2 regions of the Pseudonocardia phyllosphaerae genome follow, and region 1 is predicted to be linked to the other one. Evidence: predicted binding sites of a transcription regulator. Region 1 holds the regulator's gene; the other holds the start of a gene.

What was found. The regulator LexA, encoded in region 1, represses DNA repair genes until DNA is damaged. The targets are predictions, from matches to a motif close to CGAACACGTGTTCG.
Region 2: ACLE50_RS11705 (intein-containing Rv2578c family radical SAM protein) is a predicted target of LexA. The motif match lies at 10,500-10,513, and genes of this name have one in related genera.

The regions. Positions count from the first base shown of each region.
Region 1 is NZ_JBKGXS010000014.1:59,800-71,894, reverse strand. It holds gene ACLE50_RS21890 (helix-turn-helix domain-containing protein) at 1-84, shown strand, start outside; gene ACLE50_RS21885 (hypothetical protein) at 165-428, shown strand; gene ACLE50_RS21880 (NUDIX domain-containing protein) at 457-951, opposite strand; gene ACLE50_RS21875 (alpha/beta fold hydrolase) at 1,007-1,996, shown strand; gene ACLE50_RS21870 (vitamin B12-dependent ribonucleotide reductase) at 2,103-4,979, opposite strand; gene nrdR (transcriptional regulator NrdR) at 5,127-5,615, opposite strand; gene ACLE50_RS21860 (hypothetical protein) at 6,014-6,664, opposite strand; gene lexA (transcriptional repressor LexA) at 7,092-7,844, shown strand; gene ACLE50_RS21850 (SdiA-regulated/phytase-like domain-containing protein) at 7,853-8,911, opposite strand; gene hflX (GTPase HflX) at 9,013-10,524, opposite strand; gene dapF (diaminopimelate epimerase) at 10,676-11,584, opposite strand; gene miaA (tRNA (adenosine(37)-N6)-dimethylallyltransferase MiaA) at 11,581-12,095, opposite strand, start outside.
Region 2 is NZ_JBKGXS010000004.1:267,962-280,056, reverse strand. It holds gene secD (protein translocase subunit SecD) at 1-1,532, shown strand, start outside; gene secF (protein translocase subunit SecF) at 1,529-2,749, shown strand; gene ACLE50_RS11735 (adenine phosphoribosyltransferase) at 2,821-3,333, shown strand; gene ACLE50_RS11730 (RelA/SpoT family protein) at 3,532-5,820, shown strand; gene ACLE50_RS11725 (peptidylprolyl isomerase) at 6,115-6,897, opposite strand; gene hisS (histidine--tRNA ligase) at 7,118-8,353, shown strand; gene ACLE50_RS11715 (class I SAM-dependent methyltransferase) at 8,353-8,892, shown strand; gene ACLE50_RS11710 (YibE/F family protein) at 8,889-10,397, opposite strand; gene ACLE50_RS11705 (intein-containing Rv2578c family radical SAM protein) at 10,523-12,095, shown strand, end outside.

The sequences.
Region 1 (12,095 bases):
GCGGTCAGGTTCGGACGTTCATTCCGGGTCCCGCCCGACGCCGTGGAGGGACTGATCGAGTCGGCCCGGTTCACCGCGGGCTGAGCGCGCGGGCCGGGCCGCCGCGGCACGCGCCGGAACCGGGGGTGGCCTCCGTCCGGTGTGGCCCGCCAGAATCGGCCGGGATGAGCAGCCCGACTCCGACCGACCCGACGAGCACCGCCACCGACCTGGTCCCGGCCCTGGTACGGATCGGCCAGCAGCCGTCGCAGATCCGGTGGTTCCGGGTCCTGCCCCGCACCGGCGAGTGGGTCAACTTCGCCCCGCCCGGCGTCCCGCGTGACGACTACGAGGTCGACTGGGTCCTGCACTACTCGATGGACCCCGCCGACGATCCCGAGGACCTCCCCGACGTGACGACCGAGATCTGCCTGGTGGAGCCGGAGTAGCCCGTTGCTCGGCGGCGTCGGCCGCTGCTCAGTAGCCGTAGGTGCGCACGGCAGCGACGTCCGCGCCGCCGCGACGCTCGGCGAGCAGCGCCTCGAGCACGGCCCGCTCGTGCGGCACGGTCTCGGCCGGCAGCGCGTCGAGCGGGAACCAGTCCAGTCCTGCGCTGCGGTCGGGTTCCCTCGTGTGCGGCTCGCCGGTCCAGCGCCGGCAGGTGAAGAAGAAGTCGACGCGCTCGTCGAGCGGGTCGCCGGTGGCGAGGGTGCGGTGCACCGCGGTCAGCGGGACCAGGTCGGCCGGGTCGACGGTCACGCCGATCTCCTCGGCGGCCTCGCGCACGGCGGCGGCGACCGCGCCCTCCCCCGCCTCGACGTGCCCGGCCGCGGCGGCGGCCCAGTGGCCGTCCATGAAGCCGGTGTTCGCGCGGAGCTGGAGCAGGACCTCCTCGGCATCCGGCCCACCCGGCTGCGCCGGGCGCAGCAACAGGACGTACGACGCCGGGACCAGCTGGTAGCGATCGGTCACCCGGCGACCCTACGGCGCAACACCGGGGTAACCGGATCCCCCTACCGTCCGTGCGATGACCGTCCGCGAGCCCCGGAGCAGGCGGGTCTCGGACCGCCTGGGGGTCGTGCCGCAGCGCGGCTCCGACCTGCGGTTCCGGACCGTGCACGGCTACCGGCGCGCGTTCCGGGTGGCCGGGGCCGGGGAGGCCGTGGTCCTGGTGCACGGGATCGGGGACAGCTCGGCGACCTGGGAGGCGGTGATCCCGGCGCTGGCCCGCGGCCACCTGGTCATCGCGCCGGACCTGCTCGGGCACGGGCACTCCGACAAGCCGCGCGCCGACTACTCCGTGGCCGCCTACGCCAACGGCATCCGCGACCTGCTCGGTGTGCTCGGCATCGGCCGGGCGACGCTGGTGGGGCACTCGCTCGGCGGCGGTGTCGCGATGCAGTTCGCCTACCAGTTCCCCGAACGCACCGAGCGGCTCGTGCTCGTCGACTCCGGAGGGGCGGGACCGGAGGTGACCGCGCTGCTGCGGGCGGTCAGCCTCCCCGGTGCCCAGGCGCTGCTCGCGGCCCTGCGGCTGCCCGGGGTGCGATGGCAGACCGGGCTGGTCGTCGAGACGCTGCGGCTGCTGGGCACCGACCTCGGCCAGGACGCGGTGGACCTGCTGCGGGTCGTCGACGCGCTGCCGGACGCGACGTCGCGGGCGGCGTTCATCCGGACCCTGCGGGCCGTCGTCGACTGGCGCGGGCAGGTCGTGACGATGCTCGACCGCTGCTACCTGACCCGGGGGATGCCGACGCTGCTGGTCTGGGGCGCCCGCGACGCCGTCGTGCCGGTGGAACACGCCTGGACCGCGCACCGGGCCATGCCGGGCAGCCGGCTGGAGGTGTTCGACGACGCCGGGCACTTCCCGTTCCACACCGACCCGGCCCGGTTCGTGGGGGTGCTGGAGGAGTTCCTGGGCTCCACCGAACCGGCCCGGTGGAGCCCCGAGCAGTGGCGTCAGCTGCTGCGCTGCCCGGCGCCGGTGCAGCTGCCGGGCCCGGTGTCGGCCACCTAGCCTCACCGGGACCGGGGTGCCACGCCGCCGGCTCGCCGGGCCGGCCCCGCGACGCCGACGGGGCGGCACCGGAGATCCGGTACCGCCCCGTGGCGTCGCGCGTGGGTCAGCTGCAGCCGCTGGTGGAGCCGCAGCCCTCGCAGAGGTAGCAGGACCCGGACGGGCGCATCTTCGTCCCGCAGGTCATGCACAGCGGAGCGTCCGCGGCCTTGCCCAGCCGGAGCTCGAGCAGCTCGGTGGAGCTGCCGACCTCGACCGGGGCCGGGGCGACGCCGGCCTCCTCGTGCTTCTCCTCGGTGGACGGGACCGTCGAGCGGAACTCCTCCATGTCGAGGCTCTCGGAACCGGCGTAGTCGTTGGCGACCTGGGCGGTCCGCTCGTCGGCGGAGAAGATGCCCAGCTGGGCCCGCTTCTCGTACGGCAGGTGGTCGAGCGCCAGGCGCCGGAACAGGTAGTCCAGCACCGAGGTGGCGATCCGGACGTCCGGGTCGTCGGTCATCCCCGCCGGCTCGAAGCGCAGGTTGGAGAACTTCGAGACGTAGAACTCCAGCGGGATGCCGTACTGCAGGCCGACCGATATCGACATGGAGAAGGCGTCCATGACACCGGCGAGCGTGGAGCCCTGCTTGCCGAGCTTCACGAAGATCTCGCCGAGGCCGTCGTCGGGGTAGGACCCGGCGGTCAGGTAGCCCTCGGCCCCGCCGACGGTGAACGACACGGTCTGGCTCGGGCGCTTCTTGGGCAGCCGCTTGCGGACCGGGCGCTGCTCGACGACGACCTGCTTCTCCGGCTCGGCACCGTCGGCGGCCGTCTTCTCACCGGAGCCGCCCTTGCCCGCCGACAGCGGCTGGCCGACCTTGCAGTTGTCGCGGTAGATCGCGAGCGCCTTCAGGCCGAGCCGCCAGCCCTCGAGGTAGATCCGCTCGACGTCCTCGACGGTGGCCCGCTCGGGCATGTTCACCGTCTTGGAGATCGCACCGGACAGGAACGGCTGCGCGGCGGCCATCATGCGGACGTGGCCCATCGGGGCGATCGACCGCTCCCCCATGGCGCAGTCGAACACCTCGTAGTGCTCGGGCTTCATGCCCGGCGCGTCGACGACGTGGCCGTACTCGGCGACGTACTCGACGATCGCCTCGGCCTGCTCGGCCGGGTAACCGAGGTTGTCCAGCGCGCGGCGCACGGACTGGTTGACGATCTGCATGGAGCCGCCGCCGACCAGCTTCTTGAACTTGACCAGCGCCAGGTCCGGCTCGATGCCGGTCGTGTCGCAGTCCATCATCAGGCCGATGGTGCCGGTGGGCGCCAGCACCGAGGCCTGCGCGTTGCGCCAGCCCTCGGCGTCGCCGATCTGCTGGCACTGCTTCCAGACCTGGGTGGCCAGGGTCTGGATCGGCGCCGACGCGGCGTAGTGCCGGATCTGGTCGTTCGCCGCGGCGTGCTTGCGGATGACCCGCTGGTGGGCCTCGGCGTTGCGGGCGTAGCCCTCGTAGGGGCCGACGACACCGGCGAGCTCGGCGGAGCGCTTGTAGGCGGCACCGGTCATCAGCGAGGTGATGGCGCCTGCCAGGGCACGGCCGCCCTCGGAGTCGTACGCGTGCCCGGTCGCCATGAGCAGCGCGCCCAGGTTGGCGTAGCCGATGCCCAGCTGGCGGAACTTCCGCGTGGTGTCCGCGATCGGGTCGGTCGGGAAGTCCGCGAAGCAGATGGAGATGTCCATCGCGGTGATGATCAGCTCGACGGCCTTCGCGAAGGTCTCGGCGTCGAACGTGTCGTCGGCGTCGAGGAACTTCAGCAGGTTCAGCGAGGCCAGGTTGCAGCTGGAGTTGTCCAGGTGCATGTACTCCGAGCACGGGTTCGACGCGCTGATCCGCCCGGACTCCGGGCAGGTGTGCCAGTCGTTGATCGTGCCGTCGTACTGGATGCCGGGGTCGGCGCAGTTCCAGGCGGCGGTGGCGATCTCCCGGAACAGCTTGCGGCCGTCGATGCGGTCGATGACCTCACCGGTCATCCGGGCGCGCAGCCCGAACTCGGTGCCCTCCTCGACCGAGCGCATGAACTCGTCGTTCACGCGGACCGAGTTGTTCGCGTTCTGGTACTGCACCGAGGTGATGTCGGAGCCGCCCAGGTCCATGTCGAAGCCCGCGTCGCGCAGGACGCGGATCTTCGCCTCCTCCTGGGCCTTGGTCTCGACGAACTCCTCGATGTCGGGGTGGTCGACGTCGAGCACGACCATCTTCGCCGCGCGCCGGGTGGCGCCACCGGACTTGATGGTGCCCGCGGACGCGTCGGCACCGCGCATGAACGAGACCGGGCCCGAGGCGGTGCCGCCGGAGGACAGCAGCTCCTTCGACGACCGGATGCGGGACAGGTTCAGGCCGGCACCGGAGCCGCCCTTGAAGATCAGGCCCTCCTCGCGATACCAGTTCAGGATCGACTCCATGGTGTCGTCGACCGAGAGGATGAAGCAGGCGCTGACCTGCTGCGGGCTGGCGGTGCCGACGTTGAACCACACCGGCGAGTTGAAGCTGAACACCTGGTGCAGCAGCATCCAGGTGAGCTCATGGTCGAAGATCTCGGCGTCGGCCTCGGTGGCGAAGTAGCCGTGCTCGATACCGGCTCGGCGGTAGGTGCCGACGACCCGGTCGATCAGCTGACGCAGGCTCGACTCGCGGGTTGCGCTGCCCACGGCGCCGCGGAAGTACTTGCTGGTGACGATGTTGGTGGCGTTCACCGACCAGGACGACGGGAACTCCACGCCGCGCTGCTCGAAGTTGACCGTCCCGTCGCGCCAGTTCGTCATGACGACGTCGCGGCGCTCCCACTCCACCTCGTCGTAGGGGTGGACGCCCTCGGTGGTGAAGACGCGCTGCACGGGCAGGCCGCGGCGCTTGGCGCCGGCCTTGCCCCGGTTGCGCGCGGTCTTCGCCGGCGCGTCCGCGCCGTCCGCTCCGGTGGTCGGGCCCCCGACGGTCTCGGTCATGAACTTCCTCCGCACATCCGACATGTCGTGTTGTGTCCGCGCGCTGGGGTGCGCGGACGACGGGCGGCGACGTGCGCCACCCGCTCCCCCGTCCTGCTCGTGTGACCTCGCCCGCGGGTGCGTCACGCACGGCGGGCGGGGCCACGGTCAGCCGTCGGGTGGGCCGGCCTCGTCGTCGGCTGCTTCCCCGGCAGCCGCCGAACGCAGGTCGGCGATCTCCTTCTCGAAGTCCTCGATGGACGAGAACGACCGGTAGACGCTCGCGAACCTCAGGTAGGCGACCTCGTCGAGCTCCCGCAGCGGGCCCAGGATCGCCAGGCCGACCTCGTGGCTGGGGATCTCGGCCGCACCGTTGGCGCGCACCGCCTCCTCGACCTTGTGCGCGAGCTGCTGCAGGTCGTCCTCGTCGACCGGCCTGCCCTGGCACGCGCGCCGCACCCCGCCGACGACCTTGTGCCGGCTGAAGGGTTCGGTCACCCCGCTGCGCTTGACGACGGCGAGCACGGCCTCCTCGACCGTGGTGAACCGCCGCTGGCAGGAGGTGCAGGACCGGCGACGGCGGGTGCAGGTCCCGTCCTCGGTGGTCCGCGAGTCGATGACGCGGGAGTCCGGGCAGCGGCAGAACGGGCACTTCACAGCGCGCGCACCCCTTTCCCCGACGGCGACCGGTCACCGGTCTGTTGCGTGGTCCACTCCCCATCTCTGGGCGAACGACACCACTGTAACCCCCACATGTAGGGGCCACCATCGCCGGGCAACCCCACATCACGGCTTCGCCCGATCGTGCGGAGCAGCCTCGCACACCGTGTCCGAGGCCCGGCCGGGCCCGGTCGATCATGGACACGTGCATATCCGCTGATCAGACCGGGAGGCCCCGCCGGACCGACCGCCGGACGTCCGCGTCCGGTCGCGCCGGGCGGCGTCCCCCGTCGGGGACATGCGGCACGACCGCGCCGGGCGGCACCGGCGTGTCGCGGCCCCGCGCGCCGCCTGCGAGAGGCCCGGGCACGGCCCCGGCAGCGGCCCGCAGCGCCTCAGCGACCGTCGAGCACGCTCGCCGCGGGCGCACCCGGCACGTCGTGCGCCGCGGCGGTGTTCCAGCCGTGCGCGGAGTCGCCGAGCAGGCCGAGCACGACGACAGCCGTGGCCGAGGCCAGCGCGGTCGCCACCCCGACCAGGACCCGCTCACCGCGGCCGGCCGCCCGCCGCGACACCGGACGCAGGCGCGGCCGCGCCACACAGGCCCGCCCGGCCGGTCGCACCGCACGCAGCACCGGTGGCCCCACCGGCACCGCCGGGACGGCCACGCCCGCCGAGCCATCGGCACGCGACGCGTGCAGCGCACGGCCCGCGGGGTGCCGGTCCGAACCGAGCGGACGCCGGGGCGGCACCGGACGCAGCGGGGTGACAACCGCACCCCGCCCCTGCGACGCCCCCTCGGGGACCTGCGACGCAGGCACACCCGGCGCCGGCCCGGCGGTCCGCGGCACGCCCCACGGCGCCGCGACGGGCGCGTCCGGGCAGCTCACCGAGCGCAGCCCGGTGGACGCCCGCTGCGCGGCGAGGCCACGGCCCGCACGGCCGGCGGCCCCGCCGCACGGCCGCACCCGTGCTCGTGTGCGCCGACCGGCGACCCGCTCCGCGGACCGGCCACCGGCCCACCGACTCACCTCGAGCTCCGGCATGTCTCCTCCTGCTGGTCTCCGGCCGCCGCCCGGGGACGGGCGGCCGTGTCGCCGTCGGTCGCCCGGCCGGGCGTCGACGTGGGCCCGGCCGGCGACCCTTCCCCGGGGTCGTCGAACGAGCGTGCGAGCTGTGTAGCAGCGCCCACCGACAGGAATGACGTCTCCGCTGGTGGGAGCACCCGCGGACCCGATCGGAACCTCCGGTCTCCGCGGGCGGCACCCCGGCCGGGACCCCGCGTACGGAACCCCCGGCCGGAGTGGCCACATGATCGATCGAACCGGTGTTCGATCGAACGCTCGTGCGATGTTGTACCACCGGAGCCGGTACCGTGGCACGACACGCCGGTACACCGTTCGAACGAATGTTTGGCGCTCGGGCCGTTTACCGCTAGTGTTCGAGGCGGTACACCTGAGGAGGCGAAGTTCCATGGCAGGCGACGAGGCAGGCGGGTCCCGCGGCGGGCCCGCCGGGGCCGTGTCCGCAGAGGCCCGGGGGGCCGTGTCGGCGGAGGTCCGGCAGCTCCACGACCCGGACCTCGCGAAGCTGACCCCGCGGCAGCGGAAGGTCCTGAAGGTCATCCGCGAGTGGGTCGAGCGCTACGGCTACCCGCCGAGCGTCCGCGAGATCGGCGACGCGGTGGGACTGACCTCCACGTCGTCGGTGCACCACCAGCTGCGGACCCTGGAGCGCAAGGGCTTCCTGCGGCGCGACCCGAACCGCACGCGTGCGGTCGACGTGCGCAGCCCCGACACCGGCTCCGCAGACGGCTCGGCAGACACCGAGGCGTCGCGGTCCGAGCACCCTGCGCCGGCGTTCGTCCCGCTCATCGGTGACATCGCGGCCGGCGGGCCGATCCTGGCCGAGCAGGCCGTGCAGGACGTGTTCCCACTCCCCCGCGAGATCGTCGGCGAGGGCACCCTCTTCCTGCTCAACGTCAAGGGCGACTCGATGGTGAACGCCGCCATCACCGACGGCGACTGGGTGGTCGTCCGGCAGCAGCCCGTGGCCGAGCAGGGCGAGGTCGTCGCGGCGATGATCGACGGCGAGGCGACGGTGAAGACGTTCCGCCGCAAGGACGGTCACATCTGGCTGATGCCGGCGAACGACGCCTACGAGCCCATCCCGGGCGACGACGCGTCGATCCTCGGACGGGTCGTGGCGGTCCTGCGCCGGCTCTGAGCCCCCGGTCAGCGGGGCGGGCGGGTACGGCGCGTCCGGAACCACGTCTGCGCCAGCATGGCGGCGATCCCGGCCAGCGCCACCGCCGTGACGGCCGCGACCCCGGTCGTGGCCGCGGACCAGCCGGAGACGGCGACGTCCGGTGCGGCAGGCGGCTGGGCGAGCACCGGTGCGCCCGGTCCGGTCGCCACGGCCACCGCCCCGGGCACCGTCCGGATCGCCGCGTGCTCGAGCCCGCGCTCCTCGCCGCCCGAGTGCAGCGTCCCGCGAGCATCCAGGGCGAGCGCCTCCCCCTGCGGCTCGTCGGGCAGTGGCACCGGCGTCGGCGCCCCACGCAGCGCCGTGACCAGCGCGTCCGCCGTCGCCGGCCCCTCGGCAGGCAGCCGGAACAGCCACGCGTCGGTGTAGGTCCGCAGCCCGACCACCCGGCCGGACGCACCCCGCGGTGACAGCGCGCCACCGGTGACCGTACGGCTGCCCGCGACGCCGAGCGGACCGCCACCGGTCTCCGACCAGGGCAGCACGACCTCCGCGGCGCGGACCAGCGGCACCGGCGCGCTCCCGGCGCGACCGGATGCGGTCAGCGGACCCGCCGTCCGGTACACCCCCGCGGCGCCGGTGGTCTTGTCGACGATCAGCGGTACGCCGTCGTCGGAGACCACCAGGGCCTCGGCGTCGCGCGGGCCGTCCGGGTAACGCAGGTCGTAGACCCGCGGAGGGCCGGAGACCGGCAGCCCGACCAGCCGCACCGTGGCACGGCGGACGGCGTTGTCGCCGGTGTCGGCGAGCCAGAGCGTGCCGTCCGGCCCGAGCGCGAGGTCCTCCACGTCGGTCACCGGGACCGGCACGGTCCGCTCACCGGTGACCGCGCAGCTGCGCGGGTCGACCGAGAACACCCGGGCCGTACCCCCGCCGTCGACGATCGCGCGGTACCCCTGGGTACCGGACGGGTCCACGACCAGGCCGGACAGCTCGTCGAGCCGGGAGTCGTCGACGGTGCAGCCGGGTTGCGGCGCGGCCGCCGCACCGGTGCCCACCGCGGCCGGCAGCACCATCGGGGCCGGCACGGCCGCCGCCGGTACGACAGCGGCCGGCAGAGGCCCGAACACCGCGACCGCCACCACCGACGCGGCGAGTGCGGCCGGCACCGCGGGGCGGGGCCGGAGGCTCAGCGCCCGGCCGCCGTCGCGGGAAGGTCGGGGTCGGCAGGGGCAACGGGCCCGGCGGCATCGGCCGTACGCGCGGAGCCGGTGGTGTCGCCGGAGAGCTCCGCCGGGGCGGAACCCGCCACCGCGTACGGCAGGACCGCGGTCCCCAGCTCCGGGCCGACGCGGGCACGCAGCCGGGTGCCGTCGCCGACGTAGTCCTCGGCGAGGACCTCGCCCTCCTGGTGCAGCCGTGCCACCAGCGCACCCTCGGTGTAGGGCAGCAGCAGGTCGACCTCGTACTCCGGGCGCGGCAGCTCGTCGGCGATCCGCTCGCGCAGCTTCTCGACGCCGGCGCCGCTGTGCGCGGAGACGAACACCGCGCCGGTCTGGGCGTGCCGCAGCCGGGCCAGCGCGAGATCCCCGGCGGCGTCGGTCTTGTTGATCACGAGGAGCTCCGGGGGCATCGTCTCGCCGGACTCCTCCCCGATCTCGACGAGCACCTTCCGGACCGCGGCGATCTGCTCGTCGGGCAGCGGGTCCGAGCCGTCGACGACGTGCACGAGCAGGTCCGCCTGGGCGGCCTCCTCCAGCGTCGACCGGAACGCCTCGACGAGCTGGTGCGGCAGGTGCCGCACGAACCCGACGGTGTCGGTGAGGGTGTAGGCGCGGCCGTCCTCGGTCTCGGCCTTGCGCGTGGTCGGGTCCAGGGTCGCGAACAGCGCGTCCTGGACGAGGACACCGGCGTCGGTGAGCCGGTTGAGCAGGCTGGACTTGCCGGAGTTGGTGTAGCCGACGATCGCCACGGACGGCACGTCGTAGCGCCTGCGGTTGCCGCGCTGGGTGTCGCGGACCTGGCGCATCGCCCCGATCTCGCGGCGCAGCTTGCTCATCCGCGCGCGGATCCGGCGGCGGTCCAGCTCGATCTTCGTCTCACCGGGGCCACGGCCACCGATACCGACACCGCCCGCGGCGCGGCCACCCACCTGCCGGGACAGCGTCTCGCCCCAGCCACGCAGCCGCGGCAACAGGTAGGACAGCTGGGCCAGCTCGACCTGGGCCTTGCCGTCCCGGGAGCGGGCGTGCTGGGCGAAGATGTCGAGGATCAGCGCGGTCCGGTCGATGACCTTGACCTTGAGCCGCTCCTCCAGCTGGCGGAGCTGGCCGGGCGAGAGCTCGCCGTCGCAGATCACGGTGTCGGCGCCGGTGGCCTGCACGGTGCCGCGCAGCTCCTCGACCTTGCCCGAGCCGATGAACGTCGCCGGATCCGGCGAGGTCCGGCGCTGCACGAGCCCGTCGAGCACCGTCGACCCGGCGGTCTCGGCGAGGCGGGCGAGCTCGGTCAGCGAGTTGTCGGCCTGCTCGGCCGTGCCCTCGGTCCACACCCCGACGAGTACGACGCGTTCGAGCTGGAGCTTCCGGTACTCGACCTCGGTGATATCGGTGAGCTCGGTGGACAGCCCGGTGATGCGGCGGAGCGAGGAGCGCTCCTCGAGGTCGAGGTCACCGGTGGAAGGCAGGCGGGCATCAGTCATCGTGGGATCCAGTGTCCCACGACCACGGCCCGGCTGTCCGCCGCCTTTCGGCGAGCGCGCGGGAGGCGCTACGGCGGCCCCGGTGATGCGGCCCGGGAGAACGCGGCCCGGGGGAAGGCGCCCCAGGAAAGGCGGCCCAGGGAAAAGCGGCTCAGCCCTGCGCGTCCCACCAGCCGCGGTCGAGCTCGCCGGAGGCGACCAGCTCGGCCGGGCCGTGCAGCACCGTCGTCCCGGTCGCGGTGTCGTCGGAGCCGGCGGAGACGGTCACGCGCAGCTGCCCGCCGGGCGTCGTGACGGCGACGTCGCCTGCGTCGTGCCCGGCCGCGCGCAGCGCCGCGACGACGGCGGCGACGGTGCCGGTCCCGCACGCTCGGGTCTCCCCCACGCCGCGCTCGTGCACCCGCATCCGGACGTGCCCGCCGTCGGCGGGGCCCTCCAGCGGGGTCACGAACTCGACGTTCACCCCGTGCGGGAACACCTGCGGGTCGAAGCCGGGGGCCTCGGTGAGGTCCAGCGCGTCCGGGTCGCCCGCGGAGAACACGCAGGCCAGGTGGGGGTTCCCGACGTCGAGCGCGACGCCGTCGACCCGGGTGGCGCCCAGCGTCGCCACCGACACCGGCCCGATCGCGACCGGCCCCATGTCCACCGAGACCGTCTGCCCGGACACCTGCGCGGAGCGGATGCCGGCGCGGGTGCCGAGCGTGCCGCCGCCGGGCATCCAGCCGCGCTCGTCGAGGTAGCGGGCGAAGACCCGTACGCCGTTGCCGCACATCTCGGCGATCGAGCCGTCGCCGTTGCGGTAGTCCATGAACCACTCGACGCCGGGCACCGGCTCGGGCACGCCCTCGGCCCCGGCGAGCTTCGCCCAGCGCACCACGCGCAGCACACCGTCGGCGCCGAGGCCGCGGCGCCGGTCGCACAGCGCCGCGACGCGGGCCGGGGTCAGGTCGAGCGCGGCGTCCGGGTCGGGCAGCACGACGAAGTCGTTCTGCGTGCCGTGGCCCTTGCCGAACTCGATCCCGCCACCGAACTCGACCCCACTGCCCTCGCCGCCGCTCATGGCACCAGGTTACGAGCGAGGACCGACAGCGCGCGGGCGGGCAGGTCGGGGTCGGCGCCGTCGAGCCAGTGGATGCGGTCGTCGCGGCGGAACCAGGACCGCTGGCGGCGCACGAACCGCTTCGTGGCCTGCACCGTCTCCGCGCGGACGCGCTCCACCTCCTCGGGTGGGAGCTCGTACCCGGCCCGGTCGAACGCCTCGAGCACCTGCCGGTAGCCGAGTGCCCGCGACGCCGTCGGACCGTCGGCCAGGCCGGCCGGGAGCAGGCCGCGGGTCTCGGCGACCAGACCGTCGTCGAGCATGTGGTCCACGCGCAGCGCGACCCGCTCGTCGAGCTCGGCGACGTCGCGGTCGATGCCGAGCAGCACCGCGCCGTAGCGGGGCGTGGCGGCCTTCGGCAACGTCGCGCGGAACGGCCTGCCGGTCAGCGCGATGACCTCCAGGGCACGCACGATCCGCCGTCCGTTCGACGGCAGCACCTCGGCCGCCGCGGCCGGGTCCTGCTCGGCGA
Region 2 (12,095 bases), on a different contig from region 1:
CCCAGGAGATCATCGAGCAGCGGGTCAACGGCCTGGGTGTCTCCGGTGCCGAGGTCCAGCTCGACGGCAGCAACATCACGATCACCGTCCCCGGCGACGCCGGTGACCAGGCGCGTTCGCTCGGACAGACCGCGCAGCTGCGCATCCGCGAGGTGATCGGCCAGCCGATCCCGGCCACGCAGGGTGCGGCCCAGCCCGGCGGGACCACGCCCGGGCAGGCGCCGGCCCAGGAGCAGCCCGGCCAGGCCCCGGCCCCGGGTGGCTCCGGCACGCCCCAGGGCATGGGGGAGCGGGGTGAGCAGAGCCGCGCCGTCGCGCCCGTTGCGCAGACCTCGCCACTGCAGGATCCGCCGCCCGCGCCTGCTCCGCCGCCGGCGAGCGGCTCCTCGCCGACCGACCCGCGGGTCGCCGCCGAGGTCACCGAGCTGCGCAAGACCCGCCAGGCCACCGACGGCCCGACGCAGGCCAAGGCCCTCGCCGCACTGGACTGCAGCGCCCCGGACCCGCTGCAGGGCTACGACGACCCGGCCAAGCCGCTGGTCGCGTGCAGCCAGGACAAGACGCAGAAGTTCATCATGAAGCCGGCCCTGATCGAGGGCACAGAGATCGCCAGCGCCCAGGCGGGACAGAAGCAGCAGGGCGCCGGCTACGTCGTCAGCCTGGAGTTCAAGCCCGAGGCCGCACAGCGCTGGGGCGACTTCACGACCAAGAACGTCGGCAAGGCGACCGCGTTCGTCCTCGACGGCGAGGTCGTGTCGGCACCGACGATCAACCAGCCGATCTTCGGCCCCACCTCCATCGAGGGCCAGTTCAACCAGGAACGCGCCCAGGACCTCGCGCAGACCCTGCGCTACGGCTCGCTGCCGCTGTCGTTCGACTCCGGCACCGCCCAGACGGTGTCGGCCTCGCTCGGCCTCGCGTCGCTGGAGGCCGGTCTGATCGCGGGCGCAGTCGGGCTGGCGCTGGTGTTCGTCTACTGCCTGTTCTACTACCGGCTGCTGGGCGTGCTGACGATCCTGTCGCTGGCACTGTCCGGTGTCGTCGTCTACGGCGTGCTGATCCTGCTCGGCCGCTGGCTCGGCTTCACCCTGGACCTCGCCGGTGTCGCGGGCTTCATCATCTCCATCGGCATCACCGCCGACTCGTTCGTGATCTTCTTCGAACGGTTGAAGGACGAGATGCGCGACGGCCGGACGTTCCGCTCCGCCGTCCCGCGGTCCTGGGAGCGGGCACGGCGCACGATCCTCACCGCCGACGCCGTCAGCTTCCTCGCGGCCGCCGTCCTCTACGTCCTCGCCGTCGGCGAGGTCCGCGGGTTCGCCTTCACCCTCGGCATGTCCACCGTGCTCGACCTCGTGGTCGTGTTCCTGGTGACCTACCCGCTGGTCGTGCTGATCTCGCGGTCGAAGTCCCTCGGGAAGCCGGGGCTGTCCGGGCTCGCCGCCGTCGAGAGGATCGGGGCCCGGCAGCGCCGGGAGGCCCCGAGACCCGGCCGGAAGCGGACCACCTCCGGGAAGGGAGCAGGAGAATGACCGCCCCCGAGCGGACGTCCGCCTGGACGCGTCTCACCACGGGCACCGCGTCCACCGACATCGTCGGCCGCCGCAAGATCTGGTACATCGGCTTCGCCGCGCTGATCCTGGTCTGCCTGCTGTCGCTGCTGATCCGGGGCTTCAACCTCGGCATCGACTTCACCGGCGGGTCGCAGATCCAGATGCCGGCCGAGGGCGCCCGCGGCACGATCAGCACCCAGCAGGTCGAGCAGGTCTACACACAGGTCGTCGGGTCCGGGCCGGAGACGGTGCAGTCCGTCGGCTCCGGTGACGCGGCGTCGATCCTGCTGCGCTCGGAGCCGCTGAGCCCCGAGCAGCTCGTCCCGCTCAAGCAGCAGCTGTTCGAACAGCTCCAGCCGCTCGGGTCCGACGGGAAGCCGAGCCAGGCCGCCGTCAGCGACTCGCAGGTGTCCGGCACCTGGGGCGGGGAGATCACCAACCAGGCGCTGATCGCGCTCGCGGTCTTCCTCGTGCTGGTGACGCTGTTCCTCGCGCTCTACTTCGAACGCGCCATGGCGATCGCCGCGCTGGTCGCGCTGATCAACGACATCGTCGTCACCGCAGGCGTGTACTCGCTGATCGGGCTGGAGGTCACGCCGTCGACGGTGATCGGCCTGCTGACGATCCTCGGGTTCTCCCTCTACGACTCCGTCGTGGTGTTCGACAAGGTCCGGGAGAACACCCGCGGGCTGCTCAAGCTGACCCGCCGGACCTACGCCGAGGCCGCGAACCTGGCGCTGAACCAGACCCTGATGCGGTCGCTGAACACCTCGCTGATCGCGATCCTGCCGGTCATCGGCCTGCTCGTGATCGGTGTCGGGCTGCTCGGCGTCGGCACCCTGGCCGACCTGGCGCTCGTGCAGCTCGTCGGCATGCTGACCGGTGTCGTGTCCTCGCTGCTGCTGGCGACGCCGCTGCTGGTCGACCTCAAGGAGCGCGACCCGCGGATCCGTGAGCAGGCCCGCAAGGTTGCGGCGCGGCGCGCCCGCACCGCCGCTGTGCACAACGGCGAGGCGCCCCCGGAGTCCGCGGACACCGGGGAGGGCACCGGCGGCAGCGCCGGGGACAGCAGCGGTGACGAGGCGCCGACCGAGACGTTCGCGTCCGTCGGCGGGTCCCAGCCGTCGAGCACGGCCCCGGCCGCACCCCGGCCGGGTGCCCGCCCGACCGGCAAGAGCGGACGGCGTCGCCGGTGAGCACCGCCGAGGAGCCGAACGTCGACGGGATCCGCCCCGGCCCCGGCGTCGACGGCGAGTCCGCCGAGGACCTGCTGCGCGTCGTCGCCGAGCGGATCCGGTCGGTGCCCGACCACCCGCAGCCGGGCGTGCTGTTCCGGGACATCACCCCGGTCCTGGCCGACGGCGAGGCCCTGGCCACCGTGGCCGCCGAGCTCGCCGCCCGCACCGGGCAGGCGGAGCTCGTCGCCGGTGTCGAGGCCCGCGGGTTCCTGTTCGGTGCTGCCGCGGCGGTCGTCGCCGGGATCGGCACCGTCCCGGTCCGCAAGGAGGGCAAGCTGCCGGTGGTGGCCGCATCGCGCAGCTACGACCTGGAGTACGGCAGCGCCACCCTGGAGCTGCCCGCCGGGATCGTGGAGCCGGGCACGCCGGTCTACGTCGTCGACGACGTCCTGGCCACCGGCGGCACCGCCGCCGCGACGTGCGCGCTGCTGACCGAGGCCGGCGCCGAGATCGTCGGTTTCGGGACGCTGCTGGAGATCACCGCCCTGCGCGGCCGCGACGCCCTCGACGGTATCCGGGTGGACGCGCTGCTCAGCGCGTGACCGGGCCCGGTCGGCGCTCGCGCGGGCGCCGGCCGGACGCGGGCTCTCCTCGTGGCGCCGGGGCGACTATCCTGGGCGGATTCCGCAGTACCGGCTCGAGCAGGAGGTGCGGTGACCGAGGTCGACCGGACGATCGGTGATCGGTCCACGAGCGAGGGCGGCGCCGTCCCCGCGGACGGGCACCCCGCCACCCGCCCCATGACGCCCGCCGACGACGAGCCCGCCCGCCCGTCGGCGACCCGGCGGGTCCGGGCGCGGATCGCACGGCGGATGACCCCGCAGCGGGTCGCGATCGTCAAGCCGGTGCTGGAGCCGCTCGCCGCGGTGCACCGCTCGCTGCACCCCAAGGCCGACCTCGTGCTGCTCCAGCGCGCCTACGACGTCGCCGAGGAGAAGCACGAGACCCAGACCCGCAAGTCCGGGGACCCCTACATCACCCACCCGCTCGCCGTCTCCACGATCCTGGCCGAGCTGGGCATGGACACCACGACGCTGGTCGCGGCGCTGCTGCACGACACCGTCGAGGACACCGACTACTCCCTGGAACGGCTGCGGGCCGAGTTCGGCGACGAGGTCGCCCACCTCGTCGACGGCGTCACCAAGCTCGACAAGGTCGAGTTCGGCTCCGCCGCGGAGGCCGAGACGATCCGCAAGATGGTCGTCGCGATGGCCCGCGACCCCCGCGTGCTGGTCATCAAGCTCGCCGACCGGCTGCACAACATGCGCACCATGCGCTTCCTGCGCCCGGAGAAGCAGGTCAAGAAGGCGAACGAGACCCTCGAGGTGTTCGCCCCGCTCGCGCACCGGCTCGGCATGGCCACGGTGAAGCTGGAGCTGGAGGACCTGTCGTTCGCGATCCTGCAGCCCAAGAAGTACCAGGAGATCGTGCGGCTGGTCGCCGACCGGGCACCGTCGCGCGACACCTACCTGCGCCAGGTCATCGACGAGGTGACCCACCAGCTCGACTCGGCGCGGATCAACGCCACCGTGCAGGGACGGCCCAAGCACTACTACTCGATCTACCGCAAGATGATCGTCAAGGGCCGCGACTTCGACGACATCCACGACCTCGTCGGCGTCCGCGTCCTGGTCGACGAGGTCCGGGACTGCTATGCCGCGATCGGCATGGTGCACGCGCTGTGGCAGCCGATGCCGGGCCGGTTCAAGGACTACATCGCCCAGCCGCGGTTCGGCGTCTACCAGTCGCTGCACACCACCGTGATCGGCCCGGACGGCAAGCCGCTCGAGGTGCAGATCCGCACGCACGCGATGCACCGCACCGCCGAGTACGGCATCGCCGCGCACTGGCGCTACAAGGAGGTCCGCGCGCTCGCGGACAAGGAGGTCGAGGTCGAGGAGATGGCGTGGATGCGCCAGCTGCTCGACTGGCAGCGCGAGGCCGCCGACCCCGGCGAGTTCCTCGACTCGCTGCGTTTCGACCTGGCGGCGCGGGAGATCTTCGTCTTCACGCCCAAGGGCGACGTCGTCACTCTGCCCACCGGTTCCACCCCGATCGACCTGGCCTACTCGGTGCACACCGAGGTCGGGCACCGCTGTATCGGCTCGCGGGTGAACGGCAAGCTCGTCGCGCTGGAGCGGGAGCTGGTCTCCGGCGACGTCGTCGAGATCTTCACCTCCAAGGCCGACACCGCGGGCCCGTCGCGGGACTGGCTCCAGATCGCGAAGTCCCCGCGCGCCAAGGCGAAGATCAAGCAGTGGTTCGCCAAGGAACGCCGTGAGGAGGCCGTCGACGAGGGCAAGGAGGCCATCACCCGCGAGGCGCGTCGCACCGGGATGCCGCTGCAGCGCCTGATCTCCGGCGACGCGATGTCCGCGCTGGCCCGCGAGATGCACTACGGCGACGTCTCCGCGCTCTACGCCGCCGTCGGCGAGCACCAGGCCAGCGCCCAGCACGTCGTGCAGCGGCTCGTCGCCTGGTTCGGCGGCGAGGAGGAGGCCGAGGAGGAGCTGGCCGAGCGGGCCACGCTGTCCACCGTCCGGCACCGCAAGCCGTCCGGGAACGCCGGCGTCGTCGTGCAGGACCACGACGGCAACGCGATGGGTGACCTCTACGTCAAGCTCGCCCGCTGCTGCACCCCGGTGCCCGGCGACGAGATCCTCGGGTTCGTCACCCGCGGTGGCGGGATCAGCGTGCACCGCACCGACTGCACCAACGCCGGGGACCTCAACACCCGCGAGGAGCGCCTCGTCGACGTCACCTGGTCGGTGTCGCCGGAGTCGGTGTTCCTCGTCGCGATCCAGGTCGAGGCGCTCGACCGGCACCGGCTGCTCTCCGACGTCACCAAGGTCCTCGCCGACGAGAAGGTCAACATCCTGTCCGCGTCGACGACGACCTCGCGCGACCGGGTCGCGGTGTCCCGTTTCTCCTTCGAGATGGGCGACCCGAAGCACCTCGGGCACCTGCTGCAGGCGGTGCGCAACATCGAGGGCGTCTACGACGTCTACCGGGTCACCAGCGCGGCCTGAACCGGCCATCGGCCACCGGCTTCGCGCGGCCGGGGCGAGATCGAACCGCCCGCCGCACCCCCGGCGACGGCAACTCCGTGTGGCTCGGCGATGGGGGTGGGCGCGAAGTACCTCACCTGCTGAGACATTCCGGCGGCACGGCTGCCCGGCGGCACGGCATTCCGGAGAGACGTCTCAGTTGGTGAGGCACTTCGCGGGCGAGGACACTCCGTGCCTGCCGTGCCTGCCGTGCTGCCTGCCGGTGCAGCAGGGCCGCTCGAGCTGCCGAGGCCGCGCGGCGGGTGGTGGGCCGGGTCAGCTCGCGGCAGCCGTGGTGATCTTCACCGGCTTCGCGGGGGTGCCGTCCTGACCGCCGCCGGCGACCCCGGCCTTGGCCACACCGTCGACGGTCTTCAGGCCCGCGGCGCCGATCGTGCCGAACACCGTGTACTGCGGCGGCAGCTGCGCGTCGCCGTAGATCATGAAGAACTGGCTGCCGTTGGTGTTCGGGCCCGCGTTCGCCATCGCCAGGACACCGCGCTGGTACTTCTGGTCCGGTGCGACCTCGTCGGCGAAGCTGTAGCCCGGCCCGCCGGTGCCCTGCCCGGTCGGGTCACCGCACTGCAGGACCTGCAGGCCCGGCGTCGTCGTGAGCCGGTGGCAGGACGTGCCGTCGAAGTACTTCTGCTTCGTCAGGTTCAGGAAGCTGTTCACCGCGCACGGCGCCTTCGCCCGGTCCAGCGTCAGGTCGATCGGCCCGGCGCTGGTGCTGAGCGCGACCTTCGCGGTGCCGGTCGTCTGTGCCGGCCCGTCCGCCGGGGGCTGCACGGGCTTCGCGGCGGCCTCGCCCGGGGAATAGGTGCAGGTCCCGGCGGTGGGGGTGGCGTCCGGGGGCGCGGCGGCCTGCGACTCGTCGGGCCCGCTCCACGCGTCGCGCAGCAGGAACACGGCGACCACGGCGATCACCACGACGACCACGGTCGCGATCGACGCGATCGCGGTCACCTTCTTCCGCCTCGCCTCGCGTTCGGCCCGGTGCTTCTGCTGCGCCTCGAGCTTGCGCTTCGCCGCCTCCCGGCGCTGCTGGTTCGTCGCCACGTCCTCGTCGCTCCCTGGTCGATCACCACGCGTCGTACATCGCGTTGCGCCGGAGGGTAGCGGGGCGACCTGAGAGGAAAGCTGAGAGACGCCGGTTCTACGCTGGGGACGACCCGTACCGAAAGGACGTGCACCCACCGTGAGCACCACCGAGACCGCCGGCGAGCCGCGGGCCGACGGCCGGGCCCGCAGGCCCGAGCCGTTCGCCGCGCCGAAGGGCATCCCGGAGTACCTGCCTCCGGACTCGGCGGGCTTCACCCACGTCCGTGACACTCTGGCCGGAGCCGCAGCTCACGCCGGGTACGGGCACATCGAGCTGCCGGTCTTCGAGGACACCGGGCTGTACGCCCGCGGCGTCGGGGAGTCCACCGACGTCGTCTCCAAGGAGATGTACACCTTCGCCGACCGCGGCGAGCGGTCGGTGACGCTGCGTCCCGAGGGCACCGCGGGCGTCGTCCGCTCGGTCATCGAGCACAACCTGGACAAGCAGGGCCTGCCGGTCAAGCTGCGCTACACCGGCCCGTTCTTCCGTTACGAACGCCCGCAGGCCGGGCGCTACCGGCAGCTGCAGCAGGTCGGCGTCGAGGCCATCGGGATCGACGACCCGGCGCTGGACGCCGAGGTCATCGCCGTCGCCGACGAGGGGTTCAAGGCCCTCGGCCTGACCGGCTACCGCCTCGAGATCACCTCCCTCGGCGACGCCGACTGCCGCCCCGCCTACCGCGAGCGGCTGCAGGAGTTCCTCGCCGGGCTCGACCTCGACGAGGCCACCCGCGAGCGCGCCGCGATCAACCCGCTGCGCGTGCTCGACGACAAGCGCCCCGAGGTCCGCGCCGCGATGGCCGACGCGCCGCTGCTGATGGACCACCTGTCCGACGCCGCCGCCGACCACCACGCCCGCGTGCTGGCCCACCTCGACGACCTCGGCATCGCCTACACGCCGAACCCGCGCATGGTGCGCGGCCTGGACTACTACACCAAGACCACCTTCGAGTTCGTCCACGACGGACTCGGCGCCCAGTCCGGGATCGGCGGGGGCGGCCGCTACGACGGCCTGATGGCCACCCTCGGCGGGGCCGAGCTGTCCGGCGTCGGGTTCGGCATCGGCGTCGACCGGACGCTGCTGGCCTGCCAGGTCGAGGGCGTGCAGCCCTGGTCGACCGCCCGCGCCGAGGTCTACGGCGTGCCGCTGGGCGACGCCGCGCAACGCCGGCTCGTCGTGCTCGCCGCGCAGCTGCGCGCGGCCGGGATCCGCGTCGACCTCTCCTACGGCGGGCGCGGCCTCAAGGGAGCCATGAAGTCCGCCGACCGGTCCGGGGCGCGCTTCGCGCTCGTCCTGGGGGAGCGCGACATCGAGAACGGGACGGCCGGGCTGAAGGACCTGGCCTCCGGCGAGCAGCAGGACGTGCCGCTCGACGGATGCGTCGACGCCGTCGTCGCGGCTCTCGCGGGCTGATGGCCGAGCAGGACCGCGAGCGCTGGGACACCAAGCACGCCGCGCTCGGCGCCGGGACCCCGCAGCCGCCGGACGCGCTGCGCGGGCGCCTCGACCTGCTGCCCGCCACCGGGCGCGCACTCGACGTGGCCTGCGGACGCGGCAGCGTCGCGGTGTGGCTGGCCGAGCACGGACTCGACGTCGTCGCCGTCGACGTGTCTCCGGCCGGCCTCGCGGCCGGCGCGGAGCTCGCCGCCGGCCGGGAGGTGCGGGTGCGGTGGGTGGAGGCCGACCTCGACGCCGGGTTCCCGGCCGAGGAGAGCCGCTACGACGTCGTCGTCTGCCAGCGCTTCCGCGACCCGGCGCTCTACCCTGCGCTGCGCGACGCGCTCGCCCCCGGCGGGCTGCTGGTGGTCACCGTGCTGTCCGAGGTCGGCGACTCCGGCGGCCGGTTCCGCGCCGAGCCCGGCGAGCTGGCCCGCGCCTTCGCCGGGCTGGAGATCATCGAGCACCACGAGGGCGACGGCGGGGCCCGGCTGCTCGCCCGCGCCCCCGCCTAGGCTCGCGCTCCCGCACCGGCGGGCGCCTCCGGCTTCCCGCGCGCCACGACCAGCGCGGCCAGCCCGGTCGTCACCGGCACCGAGGCGACCAGCCCGATGCTGCCCACCAGCGTCCGCACGATCTCGGTGGCGACGTCCTGGCTCGTCAGCACGGATGTGAAGTTCGTCGACGACACCGTGAACAGCAGCATCAGTGGCAGCGCGGCGCCGGCGTAGGCCAGGACCAGGGTGTTCACCGCAGACGCGACGTGGTCGCGCCCGATCCGCATGCCGGCCGCGTAGAGCTCGCGGGCGCCGAGCCGGTGGTTGGCCGAGCCGAGCTCCCAGACGGCGGCGGCCTGGGTGACGGTGACGTCGTCGAGCACGCCGAGCGCGCCGATCACCAGCCCGGCCAGCACCAGGCCGCGGGTGTCGATCGGGACCGAGCCGAGCGTCCCGATCAGGTTCGACGTCGTGTCGTCCAGCCCGGTCAGCCGGGCCGCGGCGGAGAAGACCCATCCGAGCAGCCCGATCAGTGCCAGCGACGCCAGCGTGCCGAGCACCGCGCACGAGGTGCGGGCGTTGAACCCGTGCGTCAGGTACAGCACCGCGAACATGATCAGGCAGGAGCCGGTGACGGCGACGGCGAGCGGTGCGTGCCCGGACAGGATCGACGGCAGCACGAACCACAGCAGCACCACGAAGCTGAGCAGCAGTCCCACCAGCGCCGCGACCCCGCGCAGCCGGCCCAGCAGCACCACGGCCAGCGCGAACGCACCCGCCAGCCAGGCCAGCGCCGGACCGCGCTGGAAGTCGCTGAGCTGGTAGGACCCGGCCTCGTCGGGATTGCCGCCGGACCAGGACAGCACCACCGGGTCGCCGACGGCGAACCGTGGCGTCGACGGCTCCACCGGCACCAGCTGCACCAGGTCGCGTCCGGCGCGCGGACCGTCGGACATCGCGACCGTCACCCCGGTGCAGCCCCGGTCGCCCGACCCCGGTGAGCAGTCGGCGACCTGGACCGCGGTGACGTCGGCATGGACCGTCTGCGTCGGCGGCAGCGACGGGATCGGCGCGGCGCCCGGCCACAGCAGCACGACGCCGACCAGCGTCGCGAGGCCGCAGGGGACGAGCAGCGCGAACAGGAGCTTGCGGACCCGGTGCCCGGCCGGGGTGGCGGGTCCGTGCCCGTGCCCGTGGCCGTGGCCGGTGTGGTCGGGCGGCGGCCCGGCCGGGGCCGAGGAGTGCGCCGGCTCCGGGGTCGCGTGCTCAGGGACCGCGTGTGCCGGGGACGTGTGCTCCGGGGACGGGTGGACGGTGTGGGGGCCGGCGACGGGAGCGGTGTGGCCGTCGCGTTCCGCGGCGCGGCGGGCTGCGCGACGTCCGGTGGGGACCGGGGCCGCGGCGGGCTCCGGCGACGGCCGCGCGGCGGCCGGGGCGTCGTGCCGATGTGCCGCACGCCGACCGGGGGAGCGCGCGTCGCCACCGGGGGCGGTGCGGGCGCGGCGGGGGTCGTCCGGGTGCATCCCCGCATCCTCGCAAGGTCCGGGGCGGGTCCCGGGGGCCGTTCGCCCGGAGGGTGTCACCCGGCGACGACAGGTTGCTCCGTTCGCGCCTTGCCGATGGTTCGAACTTGTGTTCGACTGTCGGAGTGCGATGGAGCGGACAGCAGGTGGGTCTCGACGGGATCGGCGGTGCCGAGGCGCTGCCCGGCATGCGCGGGCTGCTGCGCTCGGTGCGCACGCCGGAGTTCGCCGGGACGGTGTTCCACGAGGTCGAGGCCCGGTCGGCGCTGAACCGGGTGGGGCCGTCCTCGCCGGTGCCGTTCGGGTGGACGGTCAACCCGTACCGGGGCTGTTCCCATGCCTGTACCTACTGTCTTGCAGCGGAGACCCCGGTGCTCACCGCCGACGGGCGGTCGTGTCCCATCGCCGAGCTGCGCCCCGGCGACGAGGTGCTCGGCACCGTGCCCGACGGGCGGTCCGGCAGGCGGCGCTGGGTGCGCACCCCGGTGCTCGCGCACTGGTCCACCCGGCGGCGTGCGCAGCGGGTCGCGCTGAGCGACGGCACCGTCGTGCACGCCTCCTCCGAGCACCGGTTCCTGACCCCTGACGGCTGGGCGCACGTGCGGCCCGGGCGCTGCCGGTCCTCGGCCCGGCGCCCGCACCTGCGGCCCGGCACCGCACTCGTCGGGCCCGGGGCGGCGGGCATGCCCATCGCCTCGGAGCCGGGTGGTCCGCACTCGCCCGGCTGGCCCGAGGGCTACCTGTGCGGCCTGGTCCGGGCCGATGCGGTGCGCTCCCGGGTGTCCGCGGAGCCGTTCCCGTCGGCATGGGTGGAGATGGAGGCGCTCGCCCGCGCGCACCACCTGCTGGCCGGGTCGCCGTCGCGGGTCACGGTCGGGGCTGGTGCGCCCTCCGGTACGCCGACGGCCTGGCCGGAGCAGCCGACACCCGGCTGGTCGGCGGGGTTCCTCGGCGGTGTCGCCGACGCGTGCGGCGAGGTCACCGCGGGGGTCCTGCGGCTCGTGCCGGTGGACCCGGTGCTCACCCGCGCGACGGTGGACGCGCTGCGGCGGCTGGGGTTCCGGGTCGCCTCCGAACCGACGACGCGGGCCGGTGTCCCCGGCGCGCGTGCCCTGCGGGTGCTCGGCGGAGCGGCCGAGCAGCTCCGGCTCGTCGCGATCGCCGATCCCGCCGTCGGCCGGGTGCGCGACGTCGCCGGGTCCCTGGTCGAGGAACCACCCGACGGCGGCCCGCAGGTGGTGTCGGTGACCGACACCGGCGAGATCCGCCCGATGTACGACATCACCACCGGCACCGGGGACTTCGTCGCCGCGGGCGTGGTGAGCCACAACTGCTTCGCCCGCAACACCCACACCTACCTCGACCTCGACGCGGGGGAGGACTTCGACTCCCGGATCGTGGTCAAGGTCAACGTGGCCCGCGTGCTGGAACGGGAGCTGGCCCGGCCGTCGTGGCGGCGCGAGCACGTCGCGATGGGTACCAACACCGACCCGTACCAGCGCGCCGAGGGCCGCTACCGGCTCATGCCCGGGGTGATCTCCGCGCTGGCCCGGTCCGGGACCCCGTTCTCGATCCTCACCAAGGGCACCGTGCTGACCCGCGATCTGCCCGAGCTCGCCGCGGCGAACGCGGACGTCCGGGTCGGCACCGGGGTGTCGGTCGCGCTGCTCGACCGGGAGCTGCAGGCCCACCTCGAAC